DNA from 4 places in the Streptomyces yamdrokensis genome. Region 1 is predicted to be linked to each of the others. Evidence: riboswitches for the same ligand, from Rfam matches in the RefSeq annotation. Region 1 holds a riboswitch; each other region holds the start of a gene.
What was found. Region 1 has a riboswitch for cyclic di-AMP ahead of ACWZEH_RS03735 (C40 family peptidase). Riboswitches for the same ligand answer to the same signal wherever they lie in the genome.
Positions count from the first base shown of each region.

Region 2: another riboswitch for cyclic di-AMP. It lies ahead of ACWZEH_RS16160 (M23 family metallopeptidase); the one in region 1 lies ahead of ACWZEH_RS03735 (C40 family peptidase).
Region 3: another riboswitch for cyclic di-AMP. It lies ahead of ACWZEH_RS31125 (M23 family metallopeptidase); the one in region 1 lies ahead of ACWZEH_RS03735 (C40 family peptidase).
Region 4: another riboswitch for cyclic di-AMP. It lies ahead of ACWZEH_RS20375 (transglycosylase SLT domain-containing protein); the one in region 1 lies ahead of ACWZEH_RS03735 (C40 family peptidase).

Region 1 covers NZ_CM132679.1:962,851-966,533, forward strand. Annotated here, with positions in the region: gene ACWZEH_RS03725 (ATP-dependent Clp protease proteolytic subunit) at 1-264, shown strand, start outside; gene ACWZEH_RS03730 (hypothetical protein) at 272-580, shown strand; cyclic di-AMP (ydaO/yuaA leader) riboswitch at 992-1,127, shown strand; gene ACWZEH_RS03735 (C40 family peptidase) at 1,131-1,604, shown strand; gene ACWZEH_RS03740 (ATP-binding protein) at 1,694-2,161, opposite strand; gene ACWZEH_RS03745 (helix-turn-helix domain-containing protein) at 2,373-3,233, shown strand; gene ACWZEH_RS03750 (DUF397 domain-containing protein) at 3,243-3,467, shown strand; gene ACWZEH_RS03755 (8-amino-7-oxononanoate synthase) at 3,555-3,683, opposite strand, start outside.
Region 2 covers NZ_CM132679.1:3,670,141-3,673,823, reverse strand. Annotated here, with positions in the region: gene ACWZEH_RS16170 (dihydrofolate reductase family protein) at 1-1,051, shown strand, start outside; tRNA gene ACWZEH_RS16165 (tRNA-Met) at 1,118-1,191, shown strand; cyclic di-AMP (ydaO/yuaA leader) riboswitch at 1,517-1,674, shown strand; gene ACWZEH_RS16160 (M23 family metallopeptidase) at 1,687-2,721, shown strand; gene ACWZEH_RS16155 (PrsW family intramembrane metalloprotease) at 2,824-3,683, opposite strand, start outside.
Region 3 covers NZ_CM132679.1:7,046,039-7,049,721, reverse strand. Annotated here, with positions in the region: gene ACWZEH_RS31135 (MBL fold metallo-hydrolase) at 1-288, opposite strand, end outside; gene ACWZEH_RS31130 (SGNH/GDSL hydrolase family protein) at 423-1,208, opposite strand; gene ACWZEH_RS31125 (M23 family metallopeptidase) at 1,490-2,491, opposite strand; cyclic di-AMP (ydaO/yuaA leader) riboswitch at 2,494-2,657, opposite strand; gene ACWZEH_RS31120 (tyrosine-protein phosphatase) at 3,163-3,683, shown strand, end outside.
Region 4 covers NZ_CM132679.1:4,553,777-4,557,459, reverse strand. Annotated here, with positions in the region: gene ACWZEH_RS20380 (polyprenyl synthetase family protein) at 1-455, opposite strand, end outside; cyclic di-AMP (ydaO/yuaA leader) riboswitch at 1,127-1,291, shown strand; gene ACWZEH_RS20375 (transglycosylase SLT domain-containing protein) at 1,295-1,789, shown strand; gene ACWZEH_RS20370 (HAD family hydrolase) at 1,880-2,749, opposite strand; gene ACWZEH_RS20365 (GNAT family N-acetyltransferase) at 2,924-3,683, shown strand, end outside.

The sequences.
Region 1 (3,683 bases):
CGACTGGTGCTCCGTCAGCCGGTACCGCCGGCGCCGGTGGAGGGGGACGCGAGCGATCTCGCCGTCCAGGCGGAGGAACTGTCGCGGGTCCGCGGCCGGATCGAGGAGATCCTGGTCCGGCACACCCGCCGCACCCCGGAGCAGGCACGGTCGGACATCGAGCGGGAGACCGTCCTCGACGCGCGGGCGGCGGTGGAGTACGGCCTCGCGGACCGGGTCCTGACCGACCGCGAGGACCACCTCCCCACCTCCGGCGCGAGGTGAGCCGCCGATGCTGCCACCCGAACTGCCACCGCTGCCCGCGCTGACCCGCGCCGAGGCCGAGTTGATCGACCGCTACCTCGAGGCCGTCGACCTGCTGGGCCGGATCAACCCTGCCCGCGACGGCGACACCTACCGCGGGCTGCGCGCCGCACAGGCACTGGTCGGCAAGGCCGTCGCACTGCGCGACGCGCTGACCGTCATGCACCGGCGCGGCGAGACCGAGCTGCACGTCGCCACGCTGGCCCGGGCCCTTCGGGTACTGGACGGCGACCGGCGCACGGCCCGGGTCACACTGCCGCCGGGCTCCGGCAGTTGACGCCCGTACCGGTTCAACCGCGGCCGGCGTCGGCAACACGTCCACACCTGAGCCGAAACGGACCAAAAGGGATACCACCAACCGGCGTAGACGAACCACTTCTTTTCGGGCCGTCACGGTTGCGCACCACGCGTGGCCGCGCACCGGAACGGGCCACTCCGGTGCTGGTCCGGGACTCCTCGGCACCCCGGACGGCAGCCCGGACGCGGGGCTGTCCACCCGAACGGATGAGTGGTGAGTAACAACACAAACCCCCGGTTCAGTTGGGATTTCGGACCGGCAGTTGCCAAGATCGCTCACTGACGACAAGACCCCGCCGCCGCGGCGGGGCGATCCGGGCGGACGCCGAGTCCTGCCGCCGCCCGGATGACCGGTCGACAGGAGTGGATCGGCAGGAGTGGAGGACCCGAGCACGACGGGTCGCCGGAACGGGAGTTCGACTCCCGTGCCGAGCAGCCCTTGGGGTGAAGCCGCACTCGTGCGGCCGGGCAACTTCGCCAGCCCGAATCCGACAGGTCATCCTTCACAGGCGGCTGACGAAGGGTTGCGCATGACCGCGCTCAATCGTGTCCCGTCTCTCATGGCCAGGGCCGGCACGGCCTCGGCCCTCACCCTCGCCGCCGTGGGCGGCTCGATCGTCCTCCCGGGTACCGCCCCGGAGGCAGTGGCCGCGACCACGGCCACCAAGGCCCTCCAGGTCGCGGCGTCCAAGAAGGGCGCGCCCTACCACTGGGGCGCCACCGGACCGAGCCGCTTCGACTGCTCCGGACTGACCCTCTACTCGTTCAAGAAGGCGGGCAAGACACTGCCCCGTACTGCGTCCCAGCAGTACAACAAGACCCGCCACGTCTCCGCCTCGAGCCGCAAGGCGGGGGACCTGGTCTTCTTCCATTCGGGCCAGAACGTCTACCACGTGGGCATCTACGCGGGCCAGGGCAAGCTCTGGCACGCTCCGAAGACCGGGGATGTGGTGCGCCTGCAGAAGATCTGGACCCACAGCGTCTGGTACGGCCGGGTGAAGTGATCCGCGAGGGCGGCGGCACCCCCCCTGCCGCCGCCCCGCCGGACACGCCGAACGACACCCGGAGAGCACACCGATGCGGCCGTGGGCCCCTACGGCTCCTGCCGTCCTGCCGTCTCCACCGCCGTGACCGGCTCGGCGGGGACGGTCCACGGAAGGACGACGGAGACGGTCTTTCCACCCTCTCCGGTGGGGCGGACCCTCATCCTGCCGCCGCACTCCACGGTCAGCCAGCGGATGATGACCAGCCCCCGGCCGTTGTCCTGCTGGACCGCGGCGGGGAGTCGTTTGGGGAACCTCGGGTGGCTGTCGGTGACACCGATGCACAGCTGGTCGTCGCGGTCGAGGGCGATGTCCACGGTGAACGTGGGTGACTGCCCCAGGGTGTGCTGCACGGCGTTGGTCGCGAGTTCGGACACGATCAGCCGGATCGTGTCGGACACTTCCGTGTCCTCCGGCATGCCCCACTCCGCCAGCGTGCCCACCACATGGGCGCGAGCCGCGGAGACCGAGGCAGGATCGCTCGGCAGAGTGATGGATGCTTCCAGATGGTCTGCCATGGCGATGTCGTCCCTTTCCACGGGACCGCAGTCCGACACGGAGCGGCTGATTCGAGTACGGTCCCGCACTGGTGCTTCGTCGTCAGACTGCCATCACCACAGACTGTCGGCGGCGATACGGCCAAGATATGCATATATCTGTCGCTCAAAGCGGTGAACTCTGCGACGGGAGACCGTATGTGGGTGACCCGGAGGGAGTAAGGGGGAAGCCATGCAGCACGGTCCCGCGGTACGCCGCCGGAAACTGGGCGCCGAACTGCGTTCGCTGCGCACATCGGCGGGGTTCACCAGTGGTGAGGCAGCCCGGCTGGTGGGCTGGCACCAGTCGAAGGTGAGCCGGATCGAGACGGGCACGAGCGGGGTGAAACCGGCCGATGTGCGGTTACTGCTCGACGCCTATGGCCTGACCGACCTTCAGTTGCGGGAGTTGCTACTGGTGCTGGCGGGGCCGGGCGACAGCAGCGGACGACACCACTGGTGGCACGCGTACCGGGGTGTACTGCCGCCCACCTACCGGGACTTCATCAGCCTGGAGTCCCAGGCCAGCGCGATGCGCACGCTGGAGACCACCGTGGTTCCCGGGCTGCTGCAGACGCCCGAGTACGCGCGGGCCGTGACGGCGGCGGCGCTGGAGGGCACTTCGGAGGAGCGGCTGGACACACTGGTGGAGGTGCGGCTGGCCCGGCAGGACGTCCTGCGGGCGGACCCGCCGCTGGGGTTCAGCGCGGTCCTGGACGAGGCGGTGCTGCGCCGGCAGGTCGGCGGCCCCGGCGTCATGACCCGCCAGCTGGAACGGCTCGTGGAGGCGGCGCGCCTTCCCCAGGTGCGGCTTCAAGTACTGCCGTTCACTGCCGGGGCGCACATCGGCGTCACCGGCCCTTTCGTAATCTTCTCATTTTCGCGCACTTCTGATCTGGATGTTGTAGTTCTCGACCACTTGACGAGTAGCCTCTATCTGGAGCGGAAAGAAGACCTCCGGGTGTACTCGGAGGCTTTCGACGCCCTTTCGATCCACGCCCTTTCGCCCGAGGACTCGTTGGATTTCATCGCCGGGACAGCCGCCGGCGTGTAAGGAGGCACGATGCCCGCACCGTCTCGGACCCTTCCCTCCAGCACCGACCTGCACGGTGTGCGGTGGCTGCGCAGCAGCTACAGCACGGGCGCGAACAACTGCGTCGAGACGGCCCGGCCCGCCACCGGTCCCGGTGCCGGACTGCTCGCCGTGCGCGACTCCAAGGACCCGGACGGGCCCGCGCTGCTCATCTCCCCCGGGAGCTGGGCGAAGTTCGTGGCCGCGGTTCACTGACCTGCCGGTCCTCCGGCGCCCACCCGTACTCGCCCACCCGTACTCGACCGCCCGTCATCGGGCGGCTCACGGCCGTGCCTCGCCGACTCATGGCCGCGTCTCGCCGATCACCTGTACAGCGCGTTCGATCTCGGCCCCGGACAGGTCCGCGCGGGCGGTCAGTCTGAGCCGTGAGATGCCGTCGGGCACGGAAGGAGGACGGAAGCAGCCCACGGA
Region 2 (3,683 bases), 2.7 Mb from region 1:
GTCCGGCCCGGAGGACTTCGACCGGGTCGACGAGGTACGGGCGTCGGTGGACGCGATCCTGGTCGGCGCCGGCACGATCCGGGCCGACAACCCCCGGCTGCTGGTCAACGCGCCCGAGCGACGTGCCGCCCGGGCCGCCGAGGGCAGGCCCGCCTACCCGCTGAAGGTCACCGTCAGTGGCTCGGGCGACCTGGACCCGGCGGCGCGGTTCTGGCACACCGGTGGCGCGAAGGTCCTCTACACGACCGACAAGGGCTCCGAACGCGCCCGCGCCCACGGCCTCGCCGCCGACGTCGTGCCGCTCGGCGCCGAGCTCGACTGGCGCCGCCTCCTGACGCACCTGTACGACGTGTACGGCGTCCGGCGGCTCATGGTCGAGGGCGGCGGCCTGATCCACACCCAGCTCCTCACCCAGGGCCTCGCCGACGAGCTCCAGCTGGTCCTCGCCCCGCTCCTCGTCGGCGACCCGGACGCCGCCCGCCTCTTCGGATCCGGGACCTACCAGGGCGGCCGGCTGCGACTGCTGGAGACCCGCCCGATCGGCGACGTCGTCCTCATGCGCTACGAACCCACCGCCCCCGGCGCCGGCCCGCTCCCCGTCGCCGCCGACCACCACTGGCTGGCCCTCGCCTGTGAACTGGCAAAGCGGTGCCCGCCCTCGAAGACGGCGTTCAGCGTGGGCGCGGTGGTCGTCGCGGCCGACGGCACCGAACTGGCGCGGGGCCACTCCCGCGAGGGCGGTGATCCGGTGGTGCACGCCGAGGAGGCCGCCCTCGCCGGGATCGACCCCGCGGACCCGCGGCTCGCGACCGCCACCGTGTACTCCAGCCTGGAACCCTGCGCCCGGCGCGCCTCCCGGCCGGTGCCCTGCGCCCGGCTGGTCCTGGACGCGGGAGTACGGCGGGTGGTCACCGCGTGGCGGGAGCCGGACACCTTCGTGGAGGACGCCGACGGCAGCGGGGTACTGGCCGCGGAGGGCGCCCTGGTCGTCGTCCTGCCGGAGCACAAGGAGGCCGCCGAGGCGCCGAACGGCCATCTGCTCGGCCGGTGAGGCAGGGGCGGCGGCAACGTGTGTGCGAAGTGCCCCGCGGATGCCGTATGCTGGTGAACACAACGACGCGGGGTGGAGCAGCTCGGTAGCTCGCTGGGCTCATAACCCAGAGGTCGCAGGTTCAAATCCTGTCCCCGCTACTGAAGGCCGAGGGCCGGAATCCGAGAGGATTCCGGCCCTCGGCCTTTTGCGTCCGTCCCGTTTCGGGAGAGCGTCCCGGGGTACTTCCGCGAAGATGTGACGCCAGGTGATCGAGCCGCCTCGCTGCGCATAACAATTGACGCACCGTCAACTCGAGTGTGACGAGGACGGTGAAGTCAACTCGCCCGGTTTCGACCGGTCGTGGCGCTTAAGTCCGTGCGGAAGTCGTTAACGATCAAGAGGAACGGCTTGGAATACGACCCTCGCGTCTATTAACGTTCGATAACGCAGCGCGGTCGTCCCAGCCGTCACACGAGTCGGCTCCGTGCGCACGCGCCGAATCCCGCAAGGGAACCGGGGAACCAACATCTTGGGGTGAATCGCGCGGATGCCCCCGTGGAGACACGGACGGTATACGCGCGTAGGAGACCTTCCTGCTCCGAACCCGTCAGCTAACCCGGTAGGCGAGAAGGAAGGAAAGGAGTGCGCCCCACGTGGCGTCCAACCGGCCTGCCCCCGAGGCCCCCTTCATGCCGAGCCGACGCGACAGCGACACCTTCGGCTACGGCGGCATCCGCACCGACGAGGGCCCCTTCGAGGAGTGGAACCCCACCGAGGATTCCATTCGTCCCGTGCGCGGCCGGCATCGTGTCGGCAAGCAGCGCGGCGGAGGCCTCGCCCGTAGCTCCACCGTCCTGGGCGTCGGTGTCATAGCCGCTGTCGCCGGTGGCGGCATGGCCAGCGCCCAGACCGGCAAGCCGCCGGTCTCCATCTCCGTACCGGACCTTCCCTCTGTTGGTTCCCTCATCTCCGACGAGGAAACCCCCCAGGGCTCCGCCACCCCGCTCAGCAGCATCGGCGCGGTCGCCGACGAGGCCGAGCAGGGCAGCGCTTCCGACGCCGGCGAGGTGCTGCGCGCCCGGATCATGGCGCAGGTCGAGCAGCAGCAGAGCCAGGCCGAGGACAGGGCCGCCGCCGAAGCCGCCGCGAAGGCGGAGAAGGAGGCCAAGGAGCAGGCCGCCGCCGCGAAGAAGGAGGCCGAGGAGAAGGCCGCCGCGGCGAAGAAGAAGGCGGAGGAGGAGGCCGCGAAGAAGGCCGAGGCCGAGCGTCTCGCCGAACTGGCCACGCAGTACGCGCTGCCCACCTCCTCGTACACCATCTCCTCGACCTTCGGTCAGGCCGGCGCCTACTGGTCCTCCGGCCAGCACACGGGCCTGGACTTCGCCGCCCCCACGGGCACGCTGATCAAGGCGGTCCACACCGGCACGATCACCTCCGCCGGCTGGGACGGCTCGTACGGTTACAAGACCGTGCTGACCCTCGACGACGGCACCGAGATCTGGTACGCCCACCAGTCCTCCATCAGCGTCAGCGTCGGCCAGCAGGTCAACACCGGCGATGTGATCGGCCGCGTCGGCTCCACCGGCAACTCCACCGGCGCCCACCTCCACCTGGAGGTGCACCCGGCCGGCTCCGCCTCGGGCATCGACCCGATGGCCTGGATGCAGTCGAAGGGCCTCGCCGTCTGAGACCCCGGCCCCGGCCGGTCTTCGCGTCCCGCGCCCCACGCAGCCGCAGCCCCGGCAGCCCTGACGACGCCCCCCGACGTCAGGACTGCCGGTTCGGCGTTTTCAGGGGCGCTGCCAGGGGCGGTACGGGTGCGCGTAGGGGTTCGGCCCGGCCGCAGGGTGGCCGGGGTTCACGGCGCCGTACGGGCCGTATGCGCCGTACCCTCCGTACGCTTCGGGCAGGCCGTACGGGCCGTGCCCCGGCCGGGGCGGGGCGGGCGGCGCGGTGACCCGGGCCGCGTGCTCCAGGGCAGGGCGGGCCGTGTCGCGGCGGTGCCACATCTCGCGCAGCAGTTCGTGCTCCCGTACGACGAAGTCCGCGCCCGCGCGGCCGCGGCGCCCCCGGTGCCGCAGGAACGCCAGCGATGTCGCGTACGCCCCGTACTGCGCCACCGCGCGGGCAGCGGTCCGGCCGCCGTGCCGGTGCGCGTACCGCCGGGCGATGCGCCGGGCCCGCATCGAGCCGAGCGCGTAGGGCTGGGCCGGGGTCAGCCAGCCGGCCCTGACGTACGCGGGCAGCTCCTCCCGTACGGTCCGCAGCTCACGCTGCCGGGTCCACACCACCAGCCAGGTCAGCAGGCCGAACGACGGCACCATGAACGCCGCGTACACGGCGAAGAAGCCGTACCCGCCGAGGGCCGAGGAGGCGTTCCACAGGGCGTGCATGCCCATCGCGAGCAGCAGGCCGCCGAGCGGGAGCAGGACGCGCACCGGGCGGCGCCGCCGGGCGGCGAGCGCGGCCATTCCGAAGCCGATGCCGGTGAGGACCGTGAAGAGAGGGTGCGCGAACGGCGACATGACGACGCGGACGAAGAACGTCGCCGCGGTGACGGAGAAGACGCCGCTGCCGCCGGTGAGCTGGTCGGTGCCGAAGGCGGTGCCGAGGTAGAGGATGTTCTCGGTGAAGGCGAAGCCGGTGGCGG
Region 3 (3,683 bases), 6.1 Mb from region 1:
TCCAAAGGCCGGCGGGCGGGCCAGGTCGGCGAGAGTGGTGGCGTGCACCGGCAGGGGGTGGTGCGGGGCCCGGCGGGACCGGGTCTCCTTGTCGAAGTAGGTCTTCGCCAGGTCCCGGGACGAGCCCGGGGGCCGGGGCCGGGTGGGGCCTTTGGGATTCTGGAACACGCCGTCCCGGTAGTGCGGGGACCGGCGGATGCGCGCCATGCGCTCACCGGCGGGGTCCGCGCCGAAGGCCGCGGGCCGTAGCGCACGGAGCCCGGAGCTCTGGGAACGGATACCGGCCACGATGCCTCCAAGTGGAATCGGTCAGACATTCCATTATGTGCGTCGGTGCGGCGCCGCGGAGACGGGTGCGCGCGCCCGCACCGGGCTCCGTACGCGCCCCCTCCCCGCTCCCCTTCGCGCCCTCACGCCCGGTGTCAGGCCACCGCGGCGATGCGCTCCCTGATGTCACCCGGGGACAGCACTCCCTTCGCCGTCACATGGTCCCCCGACGACTCCCCGCGCAGCCTGCGTCCTATCCACGGCACCAGGTACTCGCGCGCCCACTGGACGTCGTCCCGCCGGACGTGGAGGCTGCCGCGCGGCGGCAGCGGGGGCCATGCCTGCTCCGGGTCGGCCGGGATGTCCAGGCCGAGGGCCTGGCCCGCGCGGAGCGCCACGCGGGTGTGTCCCTCGGGCGACAGGTGCAGCCGGTCGGCGTCCCAGGCCCTGCGGTCCTGGATGCTCCTCAGGGACCACAGGTCGAGCACCGGACAGCCGTACCGGTCGGCGACGGCCCGCACGTGCCCGTTGTAGGTGGCGATCTTGCCGCGCAGATGCCTCAGCAGGGGCACTCCCCGGGTGTCGAACCCGGTCGTCACCAGCACCGTGCCGGAGGCGGCCGTGAGCGCGGCGATCGCCCGCTCGAAACGCTCGGCCACCTCGTCCGGGTCACTGCCGGGGCGCAGGATGTCGTTGCCGCCCGCACAGAACGAAACCAGTGCGGGGGCCAGCTCGACGGCCCGCGGGAGCTGGTCGGCCACGACCTGGTCGAGCAGTTTCCCGCGCACCGCGAGATTCGTGTACTGGAAGTCGCCTTCGGGGCGCCGGTCGGCGAGGAGTACCGCGAACCGGTCGGCCCAGCCGACGAACGCCCCGCCGGGGCCGGGGTCGCCGACGCCCTCGGTGAAGCTGTCCCCCACCGCCACGTACGACCCGATCACTGGCTTGCTGTCATTCTTCGAATCGTCTGCCACAACCGGACATGATTCACCTTCGAATGTGACCTACGCGACCGTAGGAAGGCATTGACGGCCGGTGAGATAAGCCACTCGCAAAGCATCGGCCAATTCCGGAATAGCCCTCGGGAGGGGGATGTTGGGCGGCGGGCGACGTGACGTACGGAACACTCCGGGCACACACCGAACACACCGAACGCGCCGAAGGCCGGACCCGGGGATCGGGGTCCGGCCTTCGGCGCGTGCCGGGCAGGTTGCCGCGGGGGTCAGCCGATGGAGACGCCCTTGCCGCGGAGGTAGGAGACCGGGTCCACGTCCGAGCCGTAGTCCGGCGTGGTGCGGATCTCGAAGTGCAGGTGCGGGCCGGTCGAGTTGCCGGTGGAGCCCGAGAGGCCGACCTGCTGGCCGCCGCTCACGGCCTGGCCGGCCGAGACGGACAGCGAGGACAGGTGGGCGTACTGGGCGTAGTGGCCGTCGTTCAGCTTGATGACGACCTGGTTGCCGTACGCGCCGGCCCAGCCGGCGGAGACGACGGTGCCCGGGCCCACGGCCTTCAGGGAGGTGCCCGTCGGGACGGCGAAGTCGACACCGGTGTGGTAGCCGCTGGACCACATGCTGCCGGCCACCTTGTAGGCGGTGCCGAGGCCGCCGCCGGGCACCGGCGAGCTGTAACCGGAGGTGTTCGCGGCCTGGTTCACGGTCGCCGCACCGGAGGACGCCTTCGACGCGGACTGCTCGGAGGAGTCCGAGGACGGCTTCGAAGCGGACTGCTCCGAGGACTCACCGGCCGCCGCCGGCTTCGACGCGGAGGACGGAGCGGACGAAGAGGGTGAAGCGCTCCTCTCGGGAGAAGAGGACTTCTTCGGCGTACCGGTCGCGGCGGCCTTGCCGTCGACCGAGAGCTTCAGACCGGGGTGGATGAGCGACGGGTCACTGCCCACAGCCTCGCGGTTGTCGGCGTAGAGCTGCTTCCAGCCGCCGTCGACGCTCTCGGACTCGGCGATCTTCGCCAGGTAGTCGCCGCCCTTCACTATGTACGTGCGGGCGTCGCCCCCCTCTTCGCCGTCGGTCTTCACGCCGTCAGCCGTCTTGCCGGCGACGGAATACGACTGGACGGCCTTTTCCGGAGCGATCTGCACAGGGGCGGCGTTCGCTCCGGTGGCACCGAGAAGCGGCAGGGCGAGTGCGGCGCCACCGGTCCCGGCGACGGCGATGGAACGGGTGAAACGCAAAGCGCTGGGGCGGCGGTGCTTACCCTTTGCGGGCATGACGAATTCCTCTCCGGCGCCTACGAGGTGAGCTGTCGGGTTCGGACTGGAGATGCCCGGCCGCGCCGAAACGCGGCTTAACCCCGAGCCGTTCCGGAGACCGGAACAGGCAGTCGTACCTGTGGGTCCCCCGCTCCTGCCGCACACGGGTCAGAGTGTGAAGGCTCCGGACAGCGGCAGGATTAGGCGTCTGTCCGGATCGATGGTGAACGTAGGCGACCGGGACGCAAAGGAACAAGCGCGATCTTCCGAGCAAAGGCGCATTTGTGTGATCCATTGACATAAAAACCGTCACCCAGAGTCGCCCCGATTGTCACGCACCCCCGAATCCCCTTGCGAAACACCGAAATTACGTGAGCATGGCGACAACGCATCGTCACCTCTATGACGATGCTCACCACCCCATTCCCATCTCCCTTTCTATCGGGGCATGTTATGACGAAACTATCCAAACGGACAGAACGCCCGAATAGCAGAAGAAGGGGCCTTTCGGTCCGGCTGGGGGCCGCTCGGGAGCCGTCACGGGTCCGTCCGCGCAGGCGGCTCGAGACCGCCGGCTGCCACGCCGCCGGCCCGGTCACCAACTCATGGCCCCGCCAGGCATGTCGTATCGTCGGGTGACACCCGTCGACGCCGCCGCGCCGGCGGCGCAGAGTGGGAAAGGGGCCCCCGTGACGCAGCAGATCCCGTCGACCGAACCCGAGCTCACCGGTGTGCGCAATTTCCGTGACGTGGGCGGCCTGCCGACCGTCGACGGCCGCCGGGTGCGGCACGGGATGCTGTTCCGCAGCGGCCACCTCGCACACGCCACCGAGGAGGACGCAGCCTTCCTGTCCTCCCTGGGACTGCACACCGTCTTCGACTTCCGTAACGCGGCCGACCACAAGCTGGACGGACGGGACATCGAGCTGCCCGGCGTGCGCAATGTGAACCTGCCGCTGAGCGACCCGGCCGACGGCGCCGAGTTCTGGAGGATGGTCCGGGACGGGGACCTCGACCAGCTCCGCGCGATCCTCGCCGACGGCAAGGGAGCGGACCGGATGATCGCCTCGTACCGCGCGACCGTGACGCAGCGCACCTCCGAACACTCCCGCGTGCTGATCTCGCTCGCCGAGGAGAGCCTGCCCGCGCTGATGCACTGCGCGGCGGGCAAGGACCGCGCGGGCCTGTCGGTGGCGGTGACGTTGCTCGC
Region 4 (3,683 bases), 3.6 Mb from region 1:
ACCAGCCGCTCGAACGCCTCGGCCTGTACCCGTACGGCCTCCGGGCCGAGGTCGGCCAGGATGTGCGACGCGCGAGCGAAGAGGAAGTCACCGGTGAGGACCGCGACGGAGTTGCCCCAGCGGGTGTTGGCGCTGGGCACCCCGCGCCGTACGGTGGCGTCGTCCATCACGTCGTCGTGGTACAGCGTGGCCAGGTGGGTCAGCTCCACGACCACGGCGGACGGTACGACACCGGGCGCGTAGGGGTCGCCGAACTGGGCGGCGAGCGTCACGAGCAGCGGCCGGAACCGCTTGCCACCGGCCCGCACCAGGTGCTGGGCGGCCTCGGTGATGAAGGGGACCTCACTCTTCGTGGCCTCGAGCAGCCCTTCCTCGACAGCCCTCATTCCGGCCTGGACATCGGCCTCCAGAGCCTGGTCCCGCACGCTCAGCCCGAACGGCCCGACGACGGTCACGAGGGGTCTCCTGTCTGCTGGTGTCCACTGGCGCTTAGACGTCTTGCACAGTTTGTCGATAGGTCGCTGACATCACTCGAGTCAGCGTATCCGGTCATGTTTCGATCACCGTCAGCACCCACATTCCCCGGCCTCACCCGCACACGCGCGGACCGAGGCTCACGGCGCCCTCCGGTATCGGATCACCATCGGATCGTTTCTGACCAGTTGGTAACAAAGGATATTCGCCACCTTTCGGATGCAGCGACCCACTCTCGAGGCGCAACCCCGCACCCGGCCCGGCATGCGACCCGACACCCGGCACGACACGCGGCCCGGCGTACGGCCCGACGTACGGTCCCGCACGCGGGTCGCCCCGCCCACCCCGGAGTCCGATTTGCCGTAATTGCCAAGCGGATTCCCCTTGGTGGCAAATGCGTCCACGCGGTGCGGCCAGTGAAGTGAGTCACGCGCGTCCCGGCACGTCCGCCCCTCGCGCCGACCGGCGCTTCCCCTTGCCACGAACGCGAGTTGACCCTTGGCGCCCGCAAAGGATCAAGTACCCCAAAACCCCCGCAACAAGATCAAGCGGTGCGATCCGTGATGGTCGCACTTGTTTCCGACAAGTGCACTCGCATACGTTCCCGGCTTGTCGGGCGGACGCCGAATCCTGCCGCCGCCCGCGCCACCCATCGACGAACTCACTCACGCACGGCAGGAGCGGGGGACCCAGGCAAGCCGCCGGACCGGTTCGCAGCCGGAACGGCTCGGGGTGAAGCCATGCCCGCACGGGCACGGCCGGGCACTCTCCCGCCCGAACCCGACAGCTCACCTCGCAGGCGTAGGAGAGGAACACAGACATGACCGCATCCGGTCCGCCCCGCCGCTTCGGCCGCTCCCGCCTCGTCCGCTCCTTCGCCGTCGCCGGTGTCGCGGCGGTCGCCCTCCCGCTGTTCGGTGCCACCACCGCCTCAGCCGCGCCCGCCGCTGCCGCGACGTCCACCCCTGCCACCGCCGGCACCGTGACCGCGTACCCGGACAACCTCGACGGCTGGATCCGCGAGTCCCTGTCCGTCATGGCGCAGCACGGCATCCCCGGCAGCTACGACTCCATCCACCGCAACATCCTGCGCGAGTCGTCCGGCAACCCGCAGGCCATCAACCTGTGGGACTCCAACGCCATGGCCGGCACCCCGTCGAAGGGCCTGCTCCAGGTCATCGACCCGACCTTCCAGGCGTACCACGTGCCCGGCACGGCCTTCGACCCGTTCGACCCGGTCGCGAACATCACGGCGGCCTGCAACTACGCGGCGGACCGCTACGGCTCCATCGACAACGTCTTCGGCGCCTACTGAGACACCTGAGACATCCGATACGTCCGGGCCCATCGGAACGCCGGAACACCGGAACGCGGCGGCACCGGCCACACCGGCGGACACCGAGGCCTACCGGGACACGCTCCCGGACCTGGGGCGGGGCAGCACGTGTTGGGGCACGCGCGGCTCCGCTCCGCCGAACAACCGCTCGAGGACGACGGCCACGCCGTCGTCCTCGTTCGACGTGGTGACCTCGTCGGCCACCGCCTTGAGCTCGGGGTGCGCGTTGGCCATGGCGACTCCGTGGGCCGCCCAGTCGAACATCGGGATGTCGTTGGGCATGTCACCGAAGGCGACGGCCCGCTCCGGATCCAGCCCCAGGTGCTCGGCGGCCAGCGCGAGACCCGTCGCCTTGGTGACACCGCACGGCTGGAGTTCCACGGTGCCCGGACCCGACATCGTGACCGTGGCCAGCGAGCCGACCGCCGCACGGGCCGTCGCCGCCAGCTCGTCGTCGGTCAGGTCGGGATGGCGCAGCAGCACCTTGCTGATCGGCCGGGCCCACAGATCGTCCCGCCGTTCGACCCGCACGGCGGGCAGCGTCGGGTGCGGCATCAGATAGCCCGACTCGATCAGGGTGAGCCCGTCCACCCCGTTCTGGTCGACCGCGGCGTACAGCTCCCCGACCTCGGCCTCGATCTTGCCGAGCGCGGTCTCCGCCAGTTCCCGGTCCAGGGTGACCGACCACAGCAGCCGGTCCGTGCCGGCGTCGTACACCTGCGCGCCCTGTGCGCACACCGCGAGCCCCGTGGACCCCAGGTCGTCCAGGAGCGGCCGCACTCCGGGCGCCGGGCGCCCCGTCACCACGAGGTGCCGGACACCGGCCCGCGCCACCATCGCCAGCGCGGCGAGGGAGCGGTCGGAGAGGGTGTCGTCGCCGCGCAGCAGCGTCCCGTCCAGGTCGGTGGCGATGAGCGAGCAATCGGTGGGTGCGGCCATGATCAGAGAATACGGACACCGCGCGCCCCCGACTCACCACGCCCCGGGCACCCGCCCCGCGCACCGATCGCGGCCTCTGCACCACTTGGCGGCAACATGCTCCGCTACCTACCGTTCTCGTGGTCCTGGGCGGTACCTTCCAAGTGTCCAGGGGGGACTTGATCGGGGGGTCAGGTGAGCAGCGGACGCACACGTGTGCTGAGGCTCGACGAGCTCGGCGAGGGGGAGCGGGAGCGATGGCGTGAGCTGCGCGCCGCCTCAAAGGCACCGCGCAGCCCTTTCATGGAACCGGAGTTCGCCGCCGCCGTGTCCGGGGTGCGGCCGCAGGCCCGGGTCGCGGTGCTGTACGAGGGGGCGTCCGCCGAGCCGGCCGGCTTCCTGCCGTACGAGCGGGGCGCGTGGGGGCAGGGCCGGGCGATCGGGCTCGGGGTCTCGGACTGCCAGGGCGCCGTCCTGCGGCCGGGTCTCGCGCTGGAGACCGGTGAACTGCTGCGTGCCTGCTCGGTGTCGAGCTTCGTCTTCGACAACCTGGAGGCGGACCAGGCCCTCTTCGTCCCGCAGGCGGCCCGGGAGCACGCCACCTTCGTCATCGACGTGGAGAAGGGCTACGAGACCTACGAGTCCGTCCTGCGCACCCAGTCGCCGAAGTTCCTGAAGACCACCCTGGCCAAGGAGCGCAGGCTCGGCCGCCAGGCCGGATCCGTGCGGTTCGTGTTCGACGAACGCGACCCGGCCGCGCTGCGCGCCCTCATCGTGTGGAAGTCGGCGCAGTACCGCAGGACCGGGCGCCGCGACCGGTTCGCGCAGGAGTGGATCGCCCGGCTCGTGGGCCGTCTGGCCGAAACCCGGGCTCCGGAGTGCGCGGGCACGCTGTCCGTCCTGTACGCCGGGGGCCGCCCCGTCGCCGCCCACTTCGGCCTGCGCTCGGCCTCGG